3 regions of the Exiguobacterium sp. ZWU0009 genome follow, and region 2 is predicted to be linked to each of the others. Evidence: riboswitches for the same ligand, from Rfam matches in the RefSeq annotation. Region 2 holds a riboswitch; each other region holds the start of a gene.
The links. A riboswitch is a leader RNA that binds a small molecule or an ion and turns the genes downstream of it on or off. The one in region 2 is predicted to bind thiamine pyrophosphate.
Positions count from the first base shown of each region.

Region 1: it holds a riboswitch for thiamine pyrophosphate, as region 2 does, so the genes downstream of both, thiD (bifunctional hydroxymethylpyrimidine kinase/phosphomethylpyrimidine kinase) here and tenA (thiaminase II) in region 2, are expected to answer to the same signal.
Region 3: it holds a riboswitch for thiamine pyrophosphate, as region 2 does, so the genes downstream of both, thiT (energy-coupled thiamine transporter ThiT) here and tenA (thiaminase II) in region 2, are expected to answer to the same signal.

Region 1 covers NZ_CP018057.1:596,364-603,983, forward strand. The annotation lists gene L985_RS03070 (murein hydrolase activator EnvC family protein) at 1-391, shown strand, start outside; gene L985_RS03075 (murein hydrolase activator EnvC family protein) at 595-1,872, shown strand; TPP riboswitch at 1,936-2,046, shown strand; gene thiD (bifunctional hydroxymethylpyrimidine kinase/phosphomethylpyrimidine kinase) at 2,162-2,965, shown strand; gene thiM (hydroxyethylthiazole kinase) at 2,946-3,713, shown strand; gene thiE (thiamine phosphate synthase) at 3,703-4,341, shown strand; gene L985_RS03095 (hypothetical protein) at 4,353-4,796, shown strand; gene L985_RS03100 (ArsR/SmtB family transcription factor) at 4,852-5,220, shown strand; gene L985_RS03105 (CHASE3 domain-containing protein) at 5,266-5,904, opposite strand; gene L985_RS03110 (YitT family protein) at 6,098-6,964, opposite strand; gene L985_RS03115 (hypothetical protein) at 7,103-7,620, shown strand, end outside.
Region 2 covers NZ_CP018057.1:1,002,594-1,010,213, reverse strand. The annotation lists gene L985_RS05140 (class I SAM-dependent methyltransferase) at 1-836, opposite strand, end outside; gene L985_RS05135 (sporulation protein) at 947-1,720, shown strand; gene L985_RS05130 (glycoside hydrolase family 3 protein) at 1,899-3,815, shown strand; gene L985_RS16855 (hypothetical protein) at 3,845-4,141, opposite strand; gene tenA (thiaminase II) at 4,193-4,888, opposite strand; TPP riboswitch at 4,963-5,069, opposite strand; gene L985_RS05120 (DUF1002 domain-containing protein) at 5,263-6,144, shown strand; gene abc-f (ribosomal protection-like ABC-F family protein) at 6,420-7,620, shown strand, end outside.
Region 3 covers NZ_CP018057.1:2,074,985-2,082,604, reverse strand. The annotation lists gene fmt (methionyl-tRNA formyltransferase) at 1-557, shown strand, start outside; gene rsmB (16S rRNA (cytosine(967)-C(5))-methyltransferase RsmB) at 554-1,885, shown strand; gene L985_RS11005 (Stp1/IreP family PP2C-type Ser/Thr phosphatase) at 1,904-2,638, shown strand; gene pknB (Stk1 family PASTA domain-containing Ser/Thr kinase) at 2,641-4,575, shown strand; gene rsgA (ribosome small subunit-dependent GTPase A) at 4,601-5,506, shown strand; gene rpe (ribulose-phosphate 3-epimerase) at 5,509-6,165, shown strand; TPP riboswitch at 6,188-6,297, shown strand; gene thiT (energy-coupled thiamine transporter ThiT) at 6,359-6,919, shown strand; gene L985_RS10980 (thiamine diphosphokinase) at 6,921-7,523, shown strand; gene L985_RS10975 (amino acid permease) at 7,578-7,620, opposite strand, start outside.

The DNA of each region.
Region 1 (7,620 bases), 410 kb from region 2:
TGCCGGAACTGTTACACAAGGGTATGGTTCTGCAGGTGGAGAGAACGGATATACGTTCCATAACGGAATTGACTTTGGTGGTCCAGTCGGTACGCCGATCGTGGCAGCTGCAACAGGTACAGTCATTACAGCATCAGGTGGCGGACCTTACGGAAATCATGTCATGATCGCTCACCAATTGAACGGGAAGACATATACGACAGTATATGCTCACATGAGTTCACTCAATGCCCGTGCTGGTCAACGTGTCAGCCAAGGTCAACAAATTGGCGCGCTAGGTAGTACAGGAAATTCAACAGGACCACACCTACACTTCGAAATCCATGTCGGTGGGTATAGCTATAGTGCAACTGGTCCAGCTAACTCAGTCAATCCATTATCAATGCTTTAATCGTAAAAGAATCGTTGCGTATGCAACGGTTCTTTTTTTTGTCATTTTCAAAAAACAAATCATATATTACAAAAAACCGTTTTCATTTGAAATGTAAATGAAATTTTTTTGAAACGATTACGGTGCTATAATCTATTTCAGATATGAGAGAAACTTGAATACTATAATAAAATATGAAAAAACATAAGTGAGGAAAACGATATATGCTAAAAAAACTAATTTCTACCATTGTTTTAGGAGCATTACTTATAACAGGAACGCAACCGATTGCAGCAGCGACAATTAAAGAAAAAAAGGCTGAGAATGCCGCTGAACAACGTAAACTTGAAAAAGCAATCAAAAAACAAGAAGCTAAAATCTCAAAAGAGCAACGTCAAATCAATCAAATTGACGCAGCAATCAATGAAAAGATTTTCCAAGTCTCCGAAAAAAATAAACAAATTGAACAGTTGAACGTTCGAATCGATGAGTTAAAGGCAGACATCGTCCGTTACGAAGAAATGTTACAGAAACAGGAAGAACTACTCGGTGATCGTTTGCGTGTTTTCCAAGAAAACGATGGAAACTCGATTAAATGGGAAGAAGTCATTTTCGGATCGAAAGATTTAGGTGATTTATTTAGCCGTGTCATGGCGGGGAAAAAAATCGCTGAGCAAGACGATAAAATGATTTCGGATTACATCGCTACGCAACAAAAATTAGCAGAAGCAAAACAAGCGCTCGTTGAGAAAAAAGCGGAGCAAATGCAGGAAAAGAAAGTATTGATTGAACAAAAGAAAGCGTTAAAGCTTCAAATGAAAGAACGTAGTGCTACGCTGAAGAAATTACGAAAAGGGAAGACGAAGTTCACGACAGAACTGTTAGACGCAAAAGAACTTCAAGCGACTCTCGAAGCGCAAGAACGTGCAATTGCGGCAGCAAAGGCAGCCGCTAAAGCAGCGGCTGAAAAAGCAGCAGCGGAGAAAGCAGCAGCTGAAAAAGCCGCTAAAGCGAATGCTAAAGCAGCAAAACAAACAGGTAAGAGTTCGGAATCAACTGGTTCCGTTGCCCCGCCCGTTGTTTCGAGTGGAGGAAAATTCGTTCGACCGTCTTCTGGTGGAGTATCACAAGGATTCGGACCAGCAAGCGGTGCGAATGGTTACACGTTCCACAACGGTGTTGATTTCAGTGGTTCGGTCGGGTCTCCAATCGTCGCGGCAGCAGCTGGAACGGTCATCACAGCATCAGGTGGTGGACCTTACGGCAATCATGTCATGATCTCTCACTTCCTAGATGGACAAGTGTACACGACCGTCTACGCACATATGAGTTCATTATCGGTTCGTGCAGGGCAAACGGTCTCTCAAGGTCAGCAAGTCGGGACACTTGGTAGTACAGGAAATTCAACAGGACCACACTTACATTTCGAACTACATGTCGGAGGCTATCAATACAGTGCTTCTTCTCCTCTAAATGCAGTCAATCCATTGGCATATCTGTAATCAAAACGGGCTTCGGCTCGTTTTTTTTTCTTCTCTATGCTACAGTTAAGGCGAAACGAATACTTGAGCAACTAGGGGAGCTGGAGGAATCCGGCTGAGAGGAAAACCAATCTGTTTTCGACCCTATTACCTGAACTGGATAATACCAGCGTAGGAAAGTTGAGCCGAACGGATACCGGAATGCGTGTATAACGCTTTCGTATAGCGTCGACTGCTTTTTTACAGCGGTCGGCGCTTTTTTTGTTGGTCACGACTCCCTTACATTGCTCGATGGGAAGGTGAAAAGAACATGAAACATGTACTGACGATTGCGGGATCCGACTCCGGTGGTGGAGCTGGGATTCAAGCAGATTTAAAAACATTTTCGGCTTTAGGCGTTTATGGAATGAGCGTACTGACAGCCGTCACAGCGCAAAATACGTTGGGAGTTCAAGCGGTGGAAGAGTTATCCCCAGAAATCGTAGATGCCCAGTTAACGTCGATTTTTTCAGACATTCGTGTCGATGCGATCAAAATCGGAATGGTCTCGAATGCGCAGACGATTCGTGTCATTGCTACACATCTCCGTAAACAAACAGTCCCTATTATATTAGATCCCGTCATGGTCGCTAAAGGCGGTCATGCCCTATTGCGGACGGAAGCTGAACAAGCATTGATTTCAGAACTTTTACCACTTGCGACTCTCGTCACACCGAATTTACCGGAAGCAGAACGTTTAACAGGACGATCGGTCACCAATCTAGAGGAAATGCGACTGGCGATGCATCAATTGGCTACACAGACAGGTGCAGTATTGCTAAAAGGTGGACATCTCTCAGGAGCTGCGACGGATTTGTTGTTTGATGGGGAAGTGGAACACCACTTCACATCGGAACGATTAGACAATCAACATACTCATGGTACTGGTTGTACCTTATCCGCAGCGATTGCAGCGCGGATGGCGCTTGGAGAAGATTTACAAGATAGTGTACGACAGGCGAAAAACTATGTCACGGAGGCAATTCGTCATGGATTTGCTCTCGGACAAGGTATTGGACCGACACATCATTTTCATTCACTTTGGAGGGATACACATGTTTACGACCATTCTTGAACACAAACCACTCATTCACCATCTGACGAACACGGTTACGATCAACGACTGCGCAAACGTCACACTCGCTGTTGGAGCATCCCCCGTCATGGCAGAAGACATTCGTGAAGTAGAAGAGATGGTTAGACTCGCGCAAGCTCTTGTCTTAAACATTGGTACGATCGATGCAGACATGCAAGCAGCTCAACGACTCGCAGTCCGTGAAGCGGGACGTTTGAATGTCCCAATCGTTCTTGATCCCGTAGGAGCAGGAGCAACGACATTACGTACTGCTTTTTCCAAAGAACTCATTGATCTCGGGTGTACGGTCATTAAAGGAAATGCTTCTGAAATCAAGACGTTACTTGGGGAAGACGGACGAACTAAGGGAGTCGATGCTGCGGGAGATGCAATTATGGATCGAGAAAGTATTCGCGTATTCGCTCGCAAACACAAATCTGTCCTCGTCGTGACAGGTCCGAACGACTACATTACGGATGGAACGCGCGAAATGGAATTACATGTAGGAACACCGCGTCTAGGAGACATCACGGGTACGGGCTGTATGACGGCCTCCTTGATTGCGAGCTTCCTCGGTGCAGGATATACGGCATTTGAGGCGGCTGTCCACGGGACATTTGTCATGGGAAAAGCAGGGGAACAAGCAGCCTCCGCGCAAGGTCTTGGTGATTTTAAACGAGAGTTGTTCAATGCCATCAGCCTTATGACGGAGCAAGACCTGGTGGAGGTGACAGAACGTGTCAATTGATTACTCCATCTATGCAGTGACGGATCGTCGGTACCATCCTGGAGTCGCGATCGATACGGTCGTTGAGGAAGCCATTTTAGGTGGTGCAACAATCGTGCAATTACGGGAAAAAACAGCGCAAGGAAAGGAATTCTTTGATCAGGCAGTTCGGTTGAAAACACTCACGGATCGCTATGATGTTCCTTTAATCATCAATGATCGGATTGATATCGCGTTACTCACCGGAGCTGGTTTGCATATCGGACAAGAAGACATTCCTTTAACCGCAGCACGTCGCCTTTTACCAGATGCTGTGATTGGCGTATCAGTAGCAACCGTTGCACAAGCGATTGAAGCAGAACGAGACGGAGCCTCTTATTTAGGGGTGGGTTCTCTATTTGCGACTTTATCCAAAGCGGACGCTGATTCCATGTCGCACACGATGCTTCAGGCGATTCGGGAAGCCGTACGATTACCTCTAATCGGTATTGGTGGAATCACAGCAACGAATGTCTCCTCTCTGCCCATCCCGCTGGAAGGGTATGCCGTCATCTCAGAGATTTTCGCTAAAGAAGATCGACAACTCGCTGCGCAGCAAATGACAGATGCTGTGCGAGAATGGCATCAATCACTTCAGAACAGGGTATAATCCGTTCAGAGGTGATTGTATTGAAATGGCAGACGATCCGTTTTCGCGGCTATTGGATTCGATATCGGTTAGAACCACAAATCATTCGAGTCGATAATCAGGGGATCTACCATCTAGGAAAAGTCTTATTTCCGCGTCCTAATCGTGTTTCCTATGAAATGGCCCTTTTATTGAAAGAAAAGTATGAAAGACGCTACAAACGTCCGTTGTATATTAAAACGAGCTCGATTGCGACGGAAATTTGGGGTCATACTCATTTAGATATTTATTACCGGGCACTTCTTCGTCTACCGATTCCGACGCGACTTCGTCAACGTTATACGAACCGATTAGAAAGCACGAAAATCATTGATATCGGCGTACGCGCTGTCGACCAAAATCGAATTGTCTGGGATATCGGAGATTACGTAGGAGGATGGTTCGTGTTTTGGCTCATTCGCAGACGAATGCGCTGAACTTGCAATGTCCCGTTTCTCGTGGTGCAATATAGGTAGAAACGAGGTGACAGACATGGACATTCCCCGTTGTGAAACGATTGCGATTGACGAACAGCGTGCGTCTGAAATCGGACGAATCGTGGATACGATTCCGACGCTTGAAATCGGAAAGCTATTTAAGATTCTTTCGGATGCGACACGACTGCGAATCGTTTATGCGTTGACGATCGAAGAAGAACTATGCGTTTGTGATGTCTCAGCCTCTGTCGACTGTTCGATCGCGACAGCGTCGCATCATCTTCGGTCTTTGTTGAAACAAGGACTCGTCAAGTTCCGAAAAGAAGGAAAAGTCGTCTATTATTCCTTAGATGATCATCATGTATCATCGCTTGTGCATATGGTGATGGAACATGTACAAGAGGGAAAAGCAATGCCTGAATAAATCTTTAGAATAAACGAAAAGCGCAGCCGAAGCTGCGCTTTTCGTTTATTCTAAAGACGATTGTTCTGATCCCTTAGGAGCGAAGCGGTGGAAGAAAAAGACCGTGGCACTAATTAATAAAAAGGACAGGATGGAGAGAGCAAGACACATCCATTTATATGTAGCGATTAAAGAATCTGATTGTTGTAATTTGGCTTGAAGCGTTTTATACAAATCATCTTTCACACGGGATAAGTCTTCGAGAATCGTTTGAGTCGTCTGAGTCGACTGTCTAGCAAGACGTTTTGCGGCTGTTGGACTTTGACGTTCATAGACAACAAACACGCGTTCAATCTCGGACTCCCAGACATTGTTGCGGCGAAGGAGATCTTTAATCGTCCCTGGGGTAGTCGACGATTGGTTCAGACTATTGCGCAAATCATGAATTTTAGACGTTGAAAAGTAATATTGTTCGATATAACGATTATCTTCATACAATAAGAGACCACGAACCGCATTGGCACGATCTCGATTGTGTTCGACCAACTGATCTACCTGATTGATTAAAGGTATATTATGATCCTTCATTTGCTCGGTCATCGTTGCAATCGTCCGATAACCGGATAACGCATAGATGATCGGGATAGAGGCGAATAAGCTGACCAAGAAAATCAGCAGAATACGCTGACGCCAAAGAGAGTGCATGCAATCATTCCTTTAAATAAAAGACTTGTCATAAGCTTAACTACTATCGTAAAAAAAGTGAAGCCTGTCTATTTTTTGAATAGGGATAATGACTGAAAAAGTGAATAATACTAATAAAAAAGCAGGAAAGATGATGCAATACGAGAAGCTGTTTTAAGAAGATAAAAAAAGCACAGCTAAGCTGCGCTTGGTGTTAAAACGAATACGAATGTTCCTTGTAATTGCCGAAGACAGTGTGGATTTCCGAGAATGTAACGAATGCATTCGGTTCGACAGAAGAGACGATTTCTTGCAAACGGACGATTTCGTTATTTTGAACGACGACATAGACCATTTTTTTCGTTCGGTTGGAGTATCCCCCACGTGCATCAAGAATCGTGACGCCACGTCCGAGTTCTTTTGTGATGACTTCATTGATTTCATCTGCTTTCTCACAAATGATAATACATTGCTTAGAAGCAGAATAGAAACTGTAAACCGTCTGAAGGGCTTTGGCGCGAACAAAGCTCATGATGAGAGCGTACATAACATGTTTAAGATCAAAGACCCACCATACTAGGATGTAGATGACAAGATCTTGCATCAGAAATATACGAGGAAGTGGCCAGTTATGAAAACGAGCAAAGAAAAATTTTCCAAGAATATCAAGCCCTCCAGTTGAAGCACCACCGAAGAAGATCAATGCCATTGCGAGACCAGAAACTAGACCAGCAAAGATAGAAGCGACGAGCGGATCATTTAGAGATTCCGGAACGATTTGAGTCGGAATCCAGTCAATTAAAAAGGAAGAAGCAATGACGATAATTCCAGATAAGAACATGAATCGTTTGCGCAGGAAACGGAAACCTAAAAGGAAGAGGGGAATGTTTAAGAGCAATTGCGTTAATCCGATTGGCGTGTGGAAGAGCTCTTGAATAATGAGCGTGATCCCCATGATACCACCTGATCCGATATCATTTGGAGATAGTAGTAGGCTGATGTAAAGGGAATACAGCAACGTACCAATGATTAAGAAACTGATTTTTTCAACTCTCTTTTTCTGTGGGTGTGTTGTAGTCATGGCAATATGATGAGTGACCTCATGCTCCTCCTTCTGTGAGTATCTGCCTGCAAGAGTACGCTCATATGCATAAAATTTCAACCCTTCTTATGAAAAAAAAGATGAAAAAGGGTACGTTTTTTTAGGAAGGTGATGAAAATGAAGAAAATGTTATGGATTCTTGGTTGTATCTGCTTAGGAATACTAGTTGGAATTCGTCTTTTTGAACAACCCAATGAAAAAAATCAATCATCCATTTGGCATGATGGTGATCTTGTAGCGAGACAAGTGGGGGCCTCGATGACGAATACGGTAGCGGTTCGTCAACTAGCCGAACAACTTCCGTTCTCATCAGAATTAAAACAGGTAGATGTTGAAGGAGAATCGTTACGTCTTGCCTATGAAGTGACAGGAAAAGAGCGACAAGCTTGGATCGGTACCGATACCGGGACACTACAAGTGAATCAGGATTTTTTAAAGGCTCGATTATCTAAAGTTCTGATGCATCATACGCTTGTTTTATTTTCAACGATTCCTGATTTAACTGACCTAGAAATTCACTACACGGATCCGTATTCAGGTGCAGATTTTACGATGGACCGGAAAACATTCGACGCCTATACTCCGACCGATATCGAACGAGCTACTTCGTCTTCTAGACGCTTTAATCGTGTCGT
Region 2 (7,620 bases):
AGGATGACTGATGCATTCCAGTCAACAGCTCGCGCGAGTGCGACATCGGTTGCGACATCACAAGCATGGAGTGTCACCATCAGGTCGACTTCCGTCTCCCCTGTGTAATCATGAACGTCCCCGACGCGGAATGTTAGATCGGTATAATCCAGATCACGCGCAATTTGTGTACATTCTTCGATGACTTCTTTCTTTAAATCAAGACCTGTCACTTCGAGGTCAAATCCTTTGACGACTTTTAGATAATGATAGAGAGCGAACGTCAAATACGATTTTCCGCAACCGAAGTCTAGGATCCGAAGTTTTTTTCCTTTTGGCAAGGCATCAATGCTATCCTCGACGAATTCAAGGAAGCGATTGATTTGTTTAAACTTATCGTACTTTTGCTTTTTGATTTGTCCCGCTTCCGTCATGACGCCGAGGCGAATCAGAAACGGAACCGGCACACCGTCTTCTAATAGATAGGTTTTTTTTCGGTCATGCGACAAGAGAGCTTTCATCGGTTCCTTTTTGGATGTCTTGAGCGCGACTTTCATCTTTTTCGAGAGCTGGAACTGCCATTCTTCTTCTTCAAAACGGAATAAGAATTGGCGGAATTCCGTGAACCAGTCATCGAGTCGCCCGACGAAATCGTCCATTAAAATATTTTCATGCTTCATAACGCGTTCAAATTGAAACTCAACCTGCATCATCACCGTATCTCTTAATAGAATCGGTTTTACCTTGATTCGTCGGAGATCATTTGATTTTTGACGCGGATTACTTATCGTTGCATGGATCAGTGTTCCTTGCGTGATTTGCGAGGCAAGGCTCGCTTTTAATTCATGTAGTTCCACTAGTCGTCCCGTCCTTTTCTGATGTTCTTTCGAAACTGTAGCAAATTCGTACCTGTTCGACAAGTTTACACGCTTCATCATTCGCACATAATCAAAAGGAGGAATTCATCATGTTCAAAAAAATTCTCTCACAAATCGGAATCGGTGCCGCAACGGTCGACACACGGTTGACGGATGATCGCTGTGAACCAGGCGGTCAAATCCACGGTGTCGTCCATATCAAGGGCGGAAACGTCGATCAAGAAATTGACCGGATTTATCTTGAATTCAACACGCAGTACAAACAAGAAGTCAATGATAGCACGACATTTACGACCTTCACGCTCGACCGGTTTGCTTTAAATGAAGCAAAGTTCACGATCGAAGCGGGTGTCGAGCGAAAAATTCCCTTTACACTACGCGTGCCACTGAATACGCCACTCTCGGTCAGCCAATCGAAATCGTGGATTGAGACGGGTCTCGACATCGCTCAAGCCGTCGATCCATCGGACCGTGACGCCGTCATCGTCGAAGCAAACCGTTACCAAGCAACAGTCTTAGATGCCATGGAGTCACTTGGCTTCCGATTGAAAAAAGCCGACACGGAAAAATTACCTGGACGATTCCGGAAAGATTTACCGATTGCTCAGGAGCTTGAGTATTCAGCTCGCAATACACACTACGCTCATAAACTGGATGAGATCGAAATCATCATGCTTCAAGACGGATCTGGGATTGATTTAATCGTCCAAGTCGACCGTCGTGCGCACAGTCTCGGATCATTATTCAGTGAAATGGCTGGTGCGGATGAGTCGATGATCAAATTGCGTCTGTCCAATAGTGAATTGCAAGATCAACCGTTCGTCGAACGTCAGCTGACAAACATCGTGGAACGCTATAGCTAATCAATCGATCGAATTTACTTGAAAGTGATTCCTCTTCAGGGGAATCACTTTTTTATTGAATTTTATTTCAATTTGAAATCGTTTACATATAAAATATTGTTTTAAAATAATCCCCTTGCTATACTGTCCGTATTGAAAAGAATTCCAGTCACGGTTTGATTAAAGGAGGATGTACATCATGAAAAAAATCGGACAGTTCACGTTAACAGCAGGACTCGCAGCAGTACTTGTCTCAAGTAGTTTGCCTGTCATGGCAGAGGCAGGGTCTTCAGCCGATCGGATCAGTCAAAAAATCGACACGATGACACTCGAACAAAAAATCGGACAAATGATCATGCCCGACTTCCGGCAGTGGAATGGTAGCAATCATACGTCGCTTGCCCCAGAAGTCGCGAACATCATCGACCGCTATGATTTAGGTGGCGTCATCTTGTTTGCTGAGAACGTCAGCGAAACCGAACAGACGACAAAACTCGTTCATGATCTGCAAGAAGTCGTCAAACAAGACGACAGTAACGATATTCCGCTCTTCGTCACGATCGACCAAGAAGGGGGCATCGTCACTCGGCTCGGAACAGGGACGAACTTACCTGGCAACATGGCGTTGGGAGCGACCCGCAGCAGTACATATGCGAGTGATGCCGGTCACATCATCGGTTCCGAACTGCGTGCGCTCGGCATCAATGTCAACTTCGGTCCGGATCTCGATGTCAACAGCAACCCTGGAAATCCCGTTATCGGTGTCCGCTCGTTCTCGAGTGATCCGGAGCTCGTCGGTACACTCGGTTCCGCTTTGATGAAGGGAATTCAGGATGAAGGCGTTGCGGCGACCGCCAAGCACTTCCCGGGTCACGGCGATACGGCAACTGATTCCCATTATGGCTTACCGGTCGTTGACCGCTCCCTGCAGGAGCTAGAACAAGTCGAGCTCGTTCCATTCAAACGAGCTATCGCTGAAGACATCGATATGATCATGACGGGACATATCGGAATGCCACAAATCGAACCTGAAGTCGTCACATCGAAAAACGGTACCTTCCCTTTACCTGCTACGTTGTCGGATGACGTCATCACGGGTGTGCTACGCGAAAAACTCGGTTACGATGGCATCGTCATCACGGACGCACTGAACATGCAGGCGATCGTCGATAACTTCACGGAATCAGAAGCCGTCTTAAAGACGTTTGACGCCGGTGTCGACATCGCGCTCATGCCGACGATTCTTCGTTCCGAGCAAGATGTCGAAAAGCTCGACCAGATTTTCAAGGACGTGATTGCGGCGGTCAAAGACGGTCGCCTTTCAGAGGAACGGATCGATCAGTCGGTTGAACGGATTCTGACGCTAAAGGCAGAACGCGGAATTTGGAACGGTACGACTGACACGACATCCCTAGCTGAAAAAATCGCGCAGGCGAACCAAATCGTCGGTAGTCCAGAGCATAAAGCAAAAGAACGTGCGATGACGGAAGCCGCCGTCACACTCGTGAAAAATGATCAGCGGACGTTACCATTCAAACCAAAAAAGAATGCTAACGTCCTTGTGATTGCCCCTGCGGCGGATCAAACGGACAGTATGAAAAAGACGATTACTTCCCTACCGAAGAATCGGAACTGGCATGTGACGACAGCGAATTACTCGGCTGCTACGCTACCACTTGAACAAAATCCAACCCTTCGAGCGCAACTCGATGTAGCGGACTATATCATTGTCGGCTCAAACGTCAATACGAGTGCTAAACTACTGCCTACCGCACTAGAACAAGCGATTCCGGCTTCGATCTTCCGCTATGCGAAACAAACAGACACACCATCCGTCCTACTCAGTCTCCGTAATCCATATGATGTCGCCGTTCAACCGGATGCACCGGCACACGTCCTCGTCTATGGTTTTAAAGGGGATCCGAACGGTCCAGACTCTGAAGCAGGCAATCTAAAATCAGCGGGACCGAACCTTCCGGCAGGTATCCGAGCGATCTTCGGAACGTTCAAACCGCAAGGCACTTTACCCGTTGATGTACCGGTCTTTCAGAACGGTATCTTTACCGATCAACTGCATCTTAAATTCGGTGACGGCTTTAAAAACTGGAAGAAATGATGACACGATACAAAAAAGACCGAAGCTCCTTAAAGGATGCCTCGGTCTTTTAATGATTGATACGGATATTCAGCTTCTTCTTTCGCACGCTGGTAGACGCGGTATAACCAATAAGTCAGTAGTGCATAGACGACGATGACAAGAACAGCAGAAATATAGCTTCCCATGCTATACGCTACCTTAAAGTTACGCGTCGAAGCGGATATACCCGACAACACGATTAGTATCGGAATGATATATCCAATAAATCTTACTTTGATTTTACCAAGCATTCGTTGTACAGCATATGCCGCACTGATCAAAAGTGCGATCACTATGATTTCCATTCCAATCCCTACTTTCACTAGATGGTATTCCTAATTCTACCATTTAGCGATTCAAGAAGATACCGTCCGTGCTGGAATCGTTTCGTAAACCGACGTGAACGTCTCTTCCGTCCATCCCATGTGCCAGAAAAGTAACTCATAGTAACAACTCGTCACGAAATGACGTTTCATCCGCTCGCGTTCCGTCGGACTCGCTTGCTCCGCCAGCGCATCAAGCCGTGCAATCTGTTCAAGGACGACCTTTTCAAACCATTCCGAGCTATACGTGTCGATCCATTGCTGATAGATTTTTTCTTCCGGAGTATACGTCAGTAATTGTTGCCCGACTTCGTAATACAACCAGTAACATGGCAAAATGGCAGCAATCGTCTCACCAAGCGTTCCTTCACTCGCATGATGCATGTGCGAGACGTACGCATATGCTGTCGGTGCCGGTTCGAATGCTTCAAGGTCTGCTTCCGTAATACCGAGCGGCTCAAAAAATGATTGATGTAAGCTCAACTCTGCCTCGTAAGTCGAAGTCGCATGCTCGGCAAGTGTTGCGATCGTTGCAAATTCGTCCGCTTTTGACGCTGCTCTCGCCTGTATCTTCGCAAAGTGTTTTAAGTAGTAGGCATCTTGCATGACGTAATGCCGAAATTTCGAGAGCGGTAACGTCCCCTCTCCGATTCCTTGAACGAATGGGTGCGTAAAACTACTATCCCAATACGCTTGCGCCGCTTGTTTGATTTCTTGTGTGAATGTCATGATCTCATCCTCCTCGTTTGGTATGAAACGAAAAAAACACCACCCCGAAACACACGGGCATGGCGCAAGAAGAACAAGACTTGACGCCACTTCCCTCCGTAAGTACGAACTTAATCAGGTTCAAAGGGTCCGAACGTCTTCGTTCGTCTCAGTCAGCCTACTGACTCCCCTAGTGGTCATTATTCGATTCCCATCCACTATAGCATGCTGAAAACGGAAGTCAAGTTGTCCTTTTTTCGCTATACTATGGAGTGTCAGAAGACGGATACCGTCTCCATCTGCAGACCGATTCCGAACAGACATCGTTACCGTACACTAAATTTAGTACCTGATACTATAATTCATTCTGTTACTTACAATTGGAGGATTTCATTATGCATACACCAACAAAAATCATGGCATCAGCCGTTATCGCTTCTGCTTTATTACTCCCAACAGCCGCATCCGCCGAACAAGTCGTCGATCAGACGATCGTCACACTCGGGGAGTCGCTCGGCGCAAAAGATAAAGCATGGGTGCTTTCACGTCTCAATGCACCGGAAGGGATCACACCGATCATCGCAACTTCTGCTGACGAGGAAAAATATCTCGGGAAAAACATCCCACAGTCGCAAAAAGGCGGCAACATGTATTCGTCGGCTAAAATCGAACTGACGGAAAAAGGAGATGGACTCTCCGTCTCAACGGAGAACATCACGTGGGTGACGAAGGATATGTATCTCAACGCTCTCGTCACGGCTGGGATCAAAGATGCCGATATTACGATTACTTCCCCTTACAAGGTCACCGGGACATCGGCACTGACAGGAATCATGAAGGCGTACGATCAAACTTCTGCCGAGACCGGAATTAAGTTAAGTGACGAACGCAAGGATCTAGCACAGCAAGAATTATCGGTCACATCAGACGTCGGGAAAACCGTCGGAACGGATAAGGTCGCTGACTTGATGAATGAGATCAAGGCTGAGATCGCCAATCAAAAACCAGAAACCAAAGTCGAGATCGAAAATTTGATCGTCCAAGTCATTCAAAACAACAATATCCAGTTGTCTGACACACAAATGGACCGGCTGACGAATCTGTTCAATCAAATGGAGCAAGCGAACATCAACTGGGGACAAATCGAGAGTGGATTGAAAAATGCGGGGCAAGACATCCACGCGTTCGCAACATCAGAAGAGACGAAAGGATTCTTCGCTAAACTATTCGATGGGTTAAGTGACTTCTTCAGTTCGATCGCTGGCGTGTTCAAATAATTCAGACTTCCGTAACTGAAAAAATAGTAGTAGACTAGATGTATCTGAAACGAAAGGTGGTGTGAAAAGATGGACTTTGCCGCGTGCAAACACTGGTTAATGGAACAATTGTATCTGTTGCGCGCGATTTTTCATGGAATGGCGTTCTAAGGCACCCGTCTGTCCTTTTTTAGAACTTCATGAATGAAAAATACAGCAAAGCGCATCTTTCACACGTTAGGGAGAGTGCTATTTGCGCTCTCCTTTTTTGATGCGCGCGAAAGGAACAATTGATGATGATTTGCGACATTCAACACCTGACTAAACAATTCGGAGGCGAGACGATCTTAGCGGACGTTTCCCTCTTCTTAAACGAACACGACCGCGTCGGTCTGATTGGACGAAACGGGAGTGGCAAAACGACATTACTCCGCTTGCTTGCTCGCCTCGAGCAACCGGACGGTGGTGTCATCTATCAAAAAAGCGGTTTGACGATCGGCTACTTGGAACAACTTCCTGTTTATAGTGAGACGATGACCGGACTCGACGTCCTTTGGACAGCGTTTGCAGACATTCTCGCGATTCGTTCTCGAATGCAACAGTTGGAGCAGATGATGGCGACAGCACCAGATGATCTCGATGCACTACTCGTGCGATATGCGGAAGCGACGAATGCGTTCGAACAAAAGGATGGCTACCTGCTCGACTCGAAGATTGAGCGCATGGTGAACGGATTACACTTACGTCCGTTACTCACGCGTCCTTTCCACCAGTTGAGCGGTGGTGAACAGACGAAGATTTGTCTCGGTCGCATGTTACTCATGGAACCAAATCTGCTCATTCTTGACGAACCGACGAATCATCTCGATTTAGCTGCCGTGGAATGGCTTGAGCAGTTCTTGCGGGACTACACAGGGACCATCCTGCTCGTCTCTCACGACCGGGTCTTCTTAGACGCCGTCGTCACTTCGATCGTTGAGCTCGAAGATGGTGAACTGACAGCCTATATAGGGAACTACAGCGCGTTCGTCGTCGAGAGAGAACGCCGTCTGCTCGAGCAGTTCCATGCGTATCAAGAGCAACAGAAAAAAATCAAAAAAATGAAGGAAGCGATTCGTCGTCTTCGGCAATGGGCAAACGAAGCGTCTCCACCGAGTGAGAAATTATTCCGTAAAGCGAAATCAATGGAGCGGGCACTCGAGCGGATCGAGCGGATTAAACGACCACAACTCGAAGCCAAAACCGCTGATGTCTCCTTCTCCTCCACCGATCACACGAGCCAAGTCGTCTTTCGCGCTGAAGAGCTCTCGTTTGCTTATGGAACCCGTCCTATTTTTGATGGCGTCTCGTTCGAAGTCATGGCACAGGATCGTATCGCGATCGTCGGAACGAATGGGAGCGGGAAATCGACGTTGCTCTCACTGTTGCTTGACGAATTATCACCGGACGCGGGCACACTCACGCGTGGACCATCAAATCATGTCGGTTACTTGTCCC
Region 3 (7,620 bases), 1.1 Mb from region 2:
AAGAGACGGGCGTGACGATCATGTATATGGTCGATCGACTTGACGCCGGTGATATGTTGTCAAAAATCATCGTTCCGATCGAAGAGAACGATACAGTCGGAACGATGTTCGAAAAATTAGCGGACGCAGGAGCGCGGCTGTTGCTTGAAACGTTGCCGCGTCTGTTAGCAGGTGAATTGACACCGGAAGCGCAAGTCGAGGCAGAAGCGACGTTTGCGCCGAATATCTCACGGGAACGGGAACGGCTTGATTTTACGTTACCGGGTGAGACACTCTATGATCAAATCCGAGGAATGAATCCTTTCCCGAGTACGTATACGATGCTTGGAAATGATCGTTTAAAAGTCTTTTTCGCAACGAAAGTCAAAGGAACGGGACGACCGGGTGAAATCATCGCTTTAGAAGCAGATGGTCCCGTCATCGCAACGGGTTCTGAAACAGCGTTGAAGCTGATCGACTTACAACCGTCCGGTAAAAAACGAATGGATGGTGCCACGTTCATGCGCGGGATCGGTCAATCGCTTGAACTCGGACAACAAGTAGGTGAGAACGCATGAATGTACGCGACGCAGCAGTAACGACACTGATGAAAATCGGTCAAGGTGGTGCCTTCTCGACAATCACCGTTCACCAGATGCTTGAAAAGCGTGCTATCTCAGCGTCAGATGTCGGTTTGTTCACGGAACTCGTCTACGGGACACTTAGTCGTGAGTTGACGCTTGATTACATTTTGGAGCCATATTTAGCAAAACAGAAAAAACTTGATCCGTTCATGCGTCCGTTGTTACGGATGAGTGTGTATCAGTTGTTTTATCTTGATCGTGTACCGGATCATGCCGTCATCCATGAAGCTGTTGAGATTGCTAAAAAACGTGGAAAAGTCCATGTCTCGAAAGTCGTCAACGGAGTGCTCCGGAATGTATTACGGGCGGGAATGCCTCATTTCGCTGAGATTGAGCCTGTTGCAAAACGGATCAGTATCGAAACGAGTCACCCGCAGTGGCTCGTCGAACGCTGGCTTGAACTGTTTGGTCCGGAAGAAACGCTTCAGATCTGTCAATTGAATAACACGCCTGCACCGGTCACGGTTCGTATCAATCGGACGAAGACGACGCGAGAGGAAGCGATCGAGCTTCTACTCGACCAAGGTGTGACGGCAAAACCATCTACGGTAGCGCCAGACGGTCTCGAAATCGAACGAGGAAGCGTTCAAAAAACCGATTTGATCAATCGCGGATACCTATCTTTGCAGGATGAGAGCTCGATGCTTGTCGCTCGTGCACTTGGTGCAGAAGCATCTGATCATGTACTCGACAGCTGTGCTGCACCTGGTGGGAAAGCGATGCACATTGCTGAAGGTTTGACGACGGGTACACTACAGGCACTTGATCTTCATCCACATAAGATTAAACTGATTGAACAGCAAGCGACACGATTAGGTCTTACGACTGTTCAAGCAGAAGCGTTAGATGCACGTAAAGCAGGGGAACGCTTTGAAGTAGAATCTTTTGATCGAATTCTTGTTGACGCACCTTGTTCAGGACTCGGTGTCATTCGGAGAAAACCAGATATCAAATGGACGAAACGTCCGGAACAGCTCGAGCAACTGCCGAAAATCCAACGAGATATTCTGACAGCTGTCTTACCACTCGTTAAAAAGGGTGGAACCTTCGTCTATTCGACTTGTACGATTGATCCGACAGAAAACGAGGAGCAGACAGCGTTCATTCTCGATCAAGGGTTCGATTTTGACACATCCTTCGCGGCACGCATGCCAGAATCCGTGCGACATCTGATCGGGGATCGAGCAGAACTCAAGTTGTTACCGACGACAGTTGGAACGGACGGCTTCTATATTGCCGCGTTTAAAAAACGAGAAGATTGACACGAACGGAGGACTGTCATGGAGTTAGCTCACCTTTCGACTACTGGGAAAGTCAGGACTAAAAATGAGGATACGGTATTACTCGTCGGGAACGCCGAACGTGGTCTTGCCGTCGTTGCGGATGGTATGGGAGGTCATGCTGCTGGCGATATCGCAAGTGCGATCGTTCGCGAGGTATTTGAAGCATCCTTTTCACTCATGCCAAATCGTCCGATGGAATTGTCTGAATGGATAGAACAACGTGTAGCCGAGGCGAATGCCCGGATTCTTCAGTTTTCAAAAGAAGAGCAACTTGCGATCGTCGGAACGACCATTGCCTGTGTCTGCTGGGTCGAGGATTTGCTCGTCATCGGTCATGTTGGAGATAGTAGAGTCTATGCCCTTGAAGGTACGGCGTTAAAACAATTGACGGACGATCATTCTTACGTCAACATGTTACGACAAATGGGGGAGCTTTCGGATGAGGAAGTCGAAAATCATCCACGTAAGAATGTCATCACACGGTCGGTCGGCTCGAACGAAACGGTCGAAGTCGACATTCAAGTCAGAGATGCTCCAGACTATGACCTCGTCCTCGTTTGTAGTGACGGATTGACCGATGAAGTACCAGATGATGTCATCGAACAGATCATCTTACAGGATGAGCCGCTTAATGAGATTGTCGGACGATTGGTGAAAGAAGCGAACGCTCGAGGAGGCGCGGATAATATTACGATTGCCGCCATCCGGTTCAAAGAAAGAAAGAGGGTCTGAATATGCGATACGGAGATCGATTAAATGACCGCTACCGCATAGAACGGCTAGTTGGAAGTGGCGGGATGGCGAATGTCTATCAAGCCTATGATGAGATTTTAAAGCGTCATGTTGCCATTAAGATTTTACGAACTGAATTTTCGCATGACGAACAATTCATTCGTCGATTCGAACGTGAAGCACATGCTGCTACCAGCTTGAATCATCCAAACATCGTTGCCGTCTATGATGTAGGCGAAGAAGATGCCATCTATTACATCGTCATGGAGTATATCGATGGTATGACATTAAAAACATTTTGTGAAAATCAAGCATTACCTGTGCCGCAGGCAGTTGATATCATCGCTCAAATTTGTGATGCAATCGATCACGCCCATGCACACCGGATTATCCATCGCGATATTAAACCGCAAAACATGTTGATTCGAGAAGATGGTACCGTCAAAGTAACGGATTTCGGAATTGCTGTGGCGATGTCGAATGCGACGCTGACGCATACGATGTCCGTTCTTGGGTCCGTGCATTACTTTTCACCGGAACAAGCAAAAGGTAAATTTGCGGATGAGAAGTCGGATATCTATTCACTTGGTGCTGTCTTATACGAACTTGTTACAGGACAAGTGCCGTTCGAAGGGGATTCACCGGTCGCGATTGCGCTGAAGCATCTGCAAGATACACCGTGTCGCCCATCCGTCTTGAATCCGAAAGTGCCACAAGCGCTTGAGAACTGTATCATGCAGGCGCTCGCGAAAGCACCGCATGACCGCCAACAGTCCGTCGCAGCCTTTAAGGCAGATATGGTGACGGCGTTGTCTGACGAACGGGCAAGTGAAGGCATTCGAGGTGCAGAAGAGGATGAGATGGAAAAGACGATGGTCTTGTCACCCGTCCAAGTGCCAGAAGAATCAAAAGCGGAACCAGAATCACCCGCCGTCACGACTGTTCAACCGAAAACACCGGAAAAGAAAAAGAAAAAACGCTGGTGGATCGTTCTCTTATTGCTCGTTTTACTCGGTGGAGCGGCTACGACGTTTGCGATGTGGCCGGATCCAACGGTCACCGTACCATCTGTCGTCAAGACAGATGGAGACGATGCGGAAACGAAGCTTGAGAAACTTGGATTCGTCGTCGAGACGACAGAACGAAATAGCGATACAGTCGATGAAGGCGATGTCATTAGTCAGACACCGCGTGAAAATGCACAAGTCAAAAAGGGTTCGACGGTCAACTTGGTCGTCTCTACAGGTAGTGCTCCGGTCGAAGTACCAGATGTGACAGATGACGCTGAAAAAGAGGCGATTGCAACATTAAAAGAGGCTGGATTCGCAAAAGTCGAGGTCGAACGTGAAAAGTCGGATGAAATTGCGCGAGGTAATGTTATCCGGCAATCGATCTCTGCTGGAACGGAAGTGATTGCAAAAGAACAGACGATTACGATCACTGTCTCGGAAGGAACGTCATCCTTTGAATTGAAAGACTTGACGAACTTATCGAGTGATGAAGCGAAAGCGTATCTCGATGAAATGGGTCTCGACGGTACGTTTGAACAAGAATTCTCGAGTGATGTCAAGCTCGATCAAGTCATCCGTCAATTCCCACAAGCAGGGGCACAAGTCGAACCAAACGACTCTGTGACCGTCTTCATCTCAAAAGGTGAGGAAGAAAAAACGGTGACGGCAACGTTCCCTGAAAAGGTCGTCTATGATGCGGTCAGCGAGAACGAGGACGAGGAACCACCGAAACAAGTCATACGGATTGAGACGGAAGACGCGAAAGGGAAGCGGACCGTCATCGAGGAATCGATTGATCAAGATGAGACATTCGACGTGCCGGTGACGATTGATCCAGGAGAAGAAGGAAAAATTACGATCTATAAAGACGATACGGTGTATCGTTCAAAAACCATCACGTACAATCAAGCAAAAGACGCACAATGAATGTGATGAAAAAGGAGTGCATAGGATGACGGAACAACGCATCGAAGAGAATCGAGAAGGAACGATCATACGTCTGCAGGGTGGCTTTTATGATGTCATGACACCAGAAGGAGAGGTCCGTTCACGGGCAAGAGGGAATTTCCGAAAACGCGGCATCAGTCCAGTCGTCGGAGACGAGGTCGTTCTTCATATCGAAAGTGAGACAGGATATATTCTCGAAGTGAAGGAGCGGGACAACTTTTTAGTACGCCCTCCAGTCGCGAATATCGACCAGGCATTGCTCGTCGTCTCGGCGGCAGAACCTGATTTTTCAGCGCACTTGCTCGACCGATTTCTCGTTTTGATCGAAGCGAAGGAAATTCAACCCGTCATCCTATTGACGAAGATGGATTTGCTGGACGATGTCAAAGGACCGGCTGTCCGAGAGGCGATTGCCGCTTACCGGAAGATTGGGTATACGGTCATCGAGACATCAAGTGAGACGTTGGCAGGTATTGAGCAAGTCCGTCCGTTACTTGCTGGAAAAACAAGCGTTCTCGCCGGACAATCCGGTGTCGGGAAAAGTTCATTGCTCAATGCACTGGAGCCCTCTCTTGATTTAGAAACAAGTGCCATCTCGAAATCACTCGGACGCGGACGTCATACGACTCGCCACGTCACATTGATGCCGCTTGCCGAAGGATTGATTGCCGATACGCCAGGTTTCTCGAACCTCGATTTTCCGTATGATATGGAAATCGAGGATGTACGGTGGAGTTTCCCTGAATTCGTGGCTGTACAAGATGATTGCAAATACCGAGGTTGCTTGCATTTGAATGAACCCGGTTGTGCCGTCAAGGAAGCCGTCGAAGCCCAAGAAATCATGTCCTCTCGTTATGAGAACTATGGTATGTTTATAGACGAAATCAAGAATCGAGCCCGGAGGTATTAAAGATGATTAAAATTGCACCATCTATTTTATCAGCAGATTTTGCGAATCTCGAACGCGATGTTAAAGCAGTCGAAGCAGCAGGCGCGGACTATATCCATTTTGATGTCATGGACGGTCAGTTCGTACCGAACATCTCATTTGGATTACCTGTGCTTAGCAGCTTACGTCAAAAGACGGATATGATTCTCGATGTCCATTTGATGATCGACCAGCCAGAACGTTTCGTCGAGGATTTCGTCAAAGCAGGGGCGGACATCGTGACGTTCCACGTCGAAGCGACGAATCATGTCCATCGTGTCTTGCAACAAATCAAAGCAGCGGGCGCAAAGGCAGGGGTCGTCTTGAATCCCCATACGCCATTATCAACGATTGAACACGTCCTTGAGGATGTCGATATGGTTTTATTGATGACGGTCAATCCGGGCTTCGGTGGACAAGCCTTTATCGAGCGTGTCATGCCGAAACTCGCAGCACTCGCGCAAATGAAAGCAGATCGTGGTCTGACATTTGAAATCGAGATTGACGGTGGCGTCAATCCGGAAACGGCAAAGCTTTGCATCGATAACGGTGCGAACGTTCTCGTCGCAGGATCAGCAATCTACAATGCACCAGATTATGCGGAAGCGATCACTAGCATTCGTCAAGAGGCTGCCGTATAATAAGAACGAGAAAACGAAATATGATGACCGCAAGGGGTGTCGCTTGAAAAGCGGCTGAGAGGAGTCTTTTAGACTTTAACCCTTCGAACCTGTTCCGTTCAAACGGACGTAGGGATGTGGCGCACGCAGGCAGTACGGCGTTCGTCGTACTGCCTTTTTGCGTCCTCTCGTACAATGAAGGAGGAAAAACAGCATGAAACGGTTACAAATGATGATGGAAATTGCCATCTTCGCCAGTCTCGGAGTCGTCTTTGATTTACTGATTCCATTCAAAATGCCACAAGGAGGCTCAATCAGCTTAGCGATGCTACCGATCTTCGTCATGGCATTTCGCCACGGTGTCGTCGGAGGGGTCGTCACGGGAGCGCTTGTCGGTACGATTCAATTGATGTTCGCTCCACAAGTTTTGACGATCGTTCAACCGATACTTGACTATACGATTGCGTATGGTGTCGTCGGATTAAGTGGTCTGTTCGCGCGTCAAGTCAGACTAGCCGCGCGCAATGGACAAAAGAAAAGCTTGATGGCGTTCGTTCTCCTTGCGACGTTATTAGGCGCAGGACTCCGTTATATCTGTCATGTCATCAGTGGAATCGTCTTTTTTGCCGAGTATGCAAAAGGTCCAGTCGTGGAGTACTCTTTTGTCTATAACGCAACGTATATGGTTCCTTCGTACATCTTATGTGGAATCGTAGCAGGAATTCTATTTACGACTGCGCCACGCTTACTCCGTTATTCGGCACGAGGCGTCTGAGATGCGGGCGATTCTCGTCTGTGCCGGTCCGCGAGAAGAAGCGCCGGATTTACGGACGTTTTGTCAGCCAGGTGACTTTATCGTCGGTGTCGACGGTGGTGTTCAGACGATTGAATCGTTTGGGCTGACATGCGACCTGACGATTGGTGATTTTGATTCGCTTGGTTATGTACCAGAAGGGGCAATCGTTCATCCGGCCGAGAAAGATGAAACGGATCTCGAACTGGCACTTCGTACAGTCTCAGAGAAGAAACAGTTTGAGGATACCTTCATTATCGGGGCGACAGGTGGGCGGCTCGACATGACCGTCCAAAATGTCTATTTGTTGAAGCGATACCCAGAGGCACGACTCGTGACGAAACGAGAAGAGGTACGATACTTGGCTGAGGGAACGTATGCAGTCGAAGCAGGGAGCTATCATTATCTTTCGTTCATTCCACTCGTACCGTCGACTTTAAGCTTATCCGGAGTCAAATATCCACTTGATGCACATCCAGTACCGGTCGGAGATTCCTTGACCGTCAGTAATGAATGGTGTGCGTCAGAAGCGAAGGTAGAGCTCCATCAAGGAGAACTATTGATGATGCGGACGCTTAAGGAATAGCACAATCATAGGAAAGAGGCCGTGGATGACTCCGCGGCCTCTTTTTAGATGAAATTATTCTTCGAGTTGAGAAGGGGCGACACGGATGTCGCTTTGA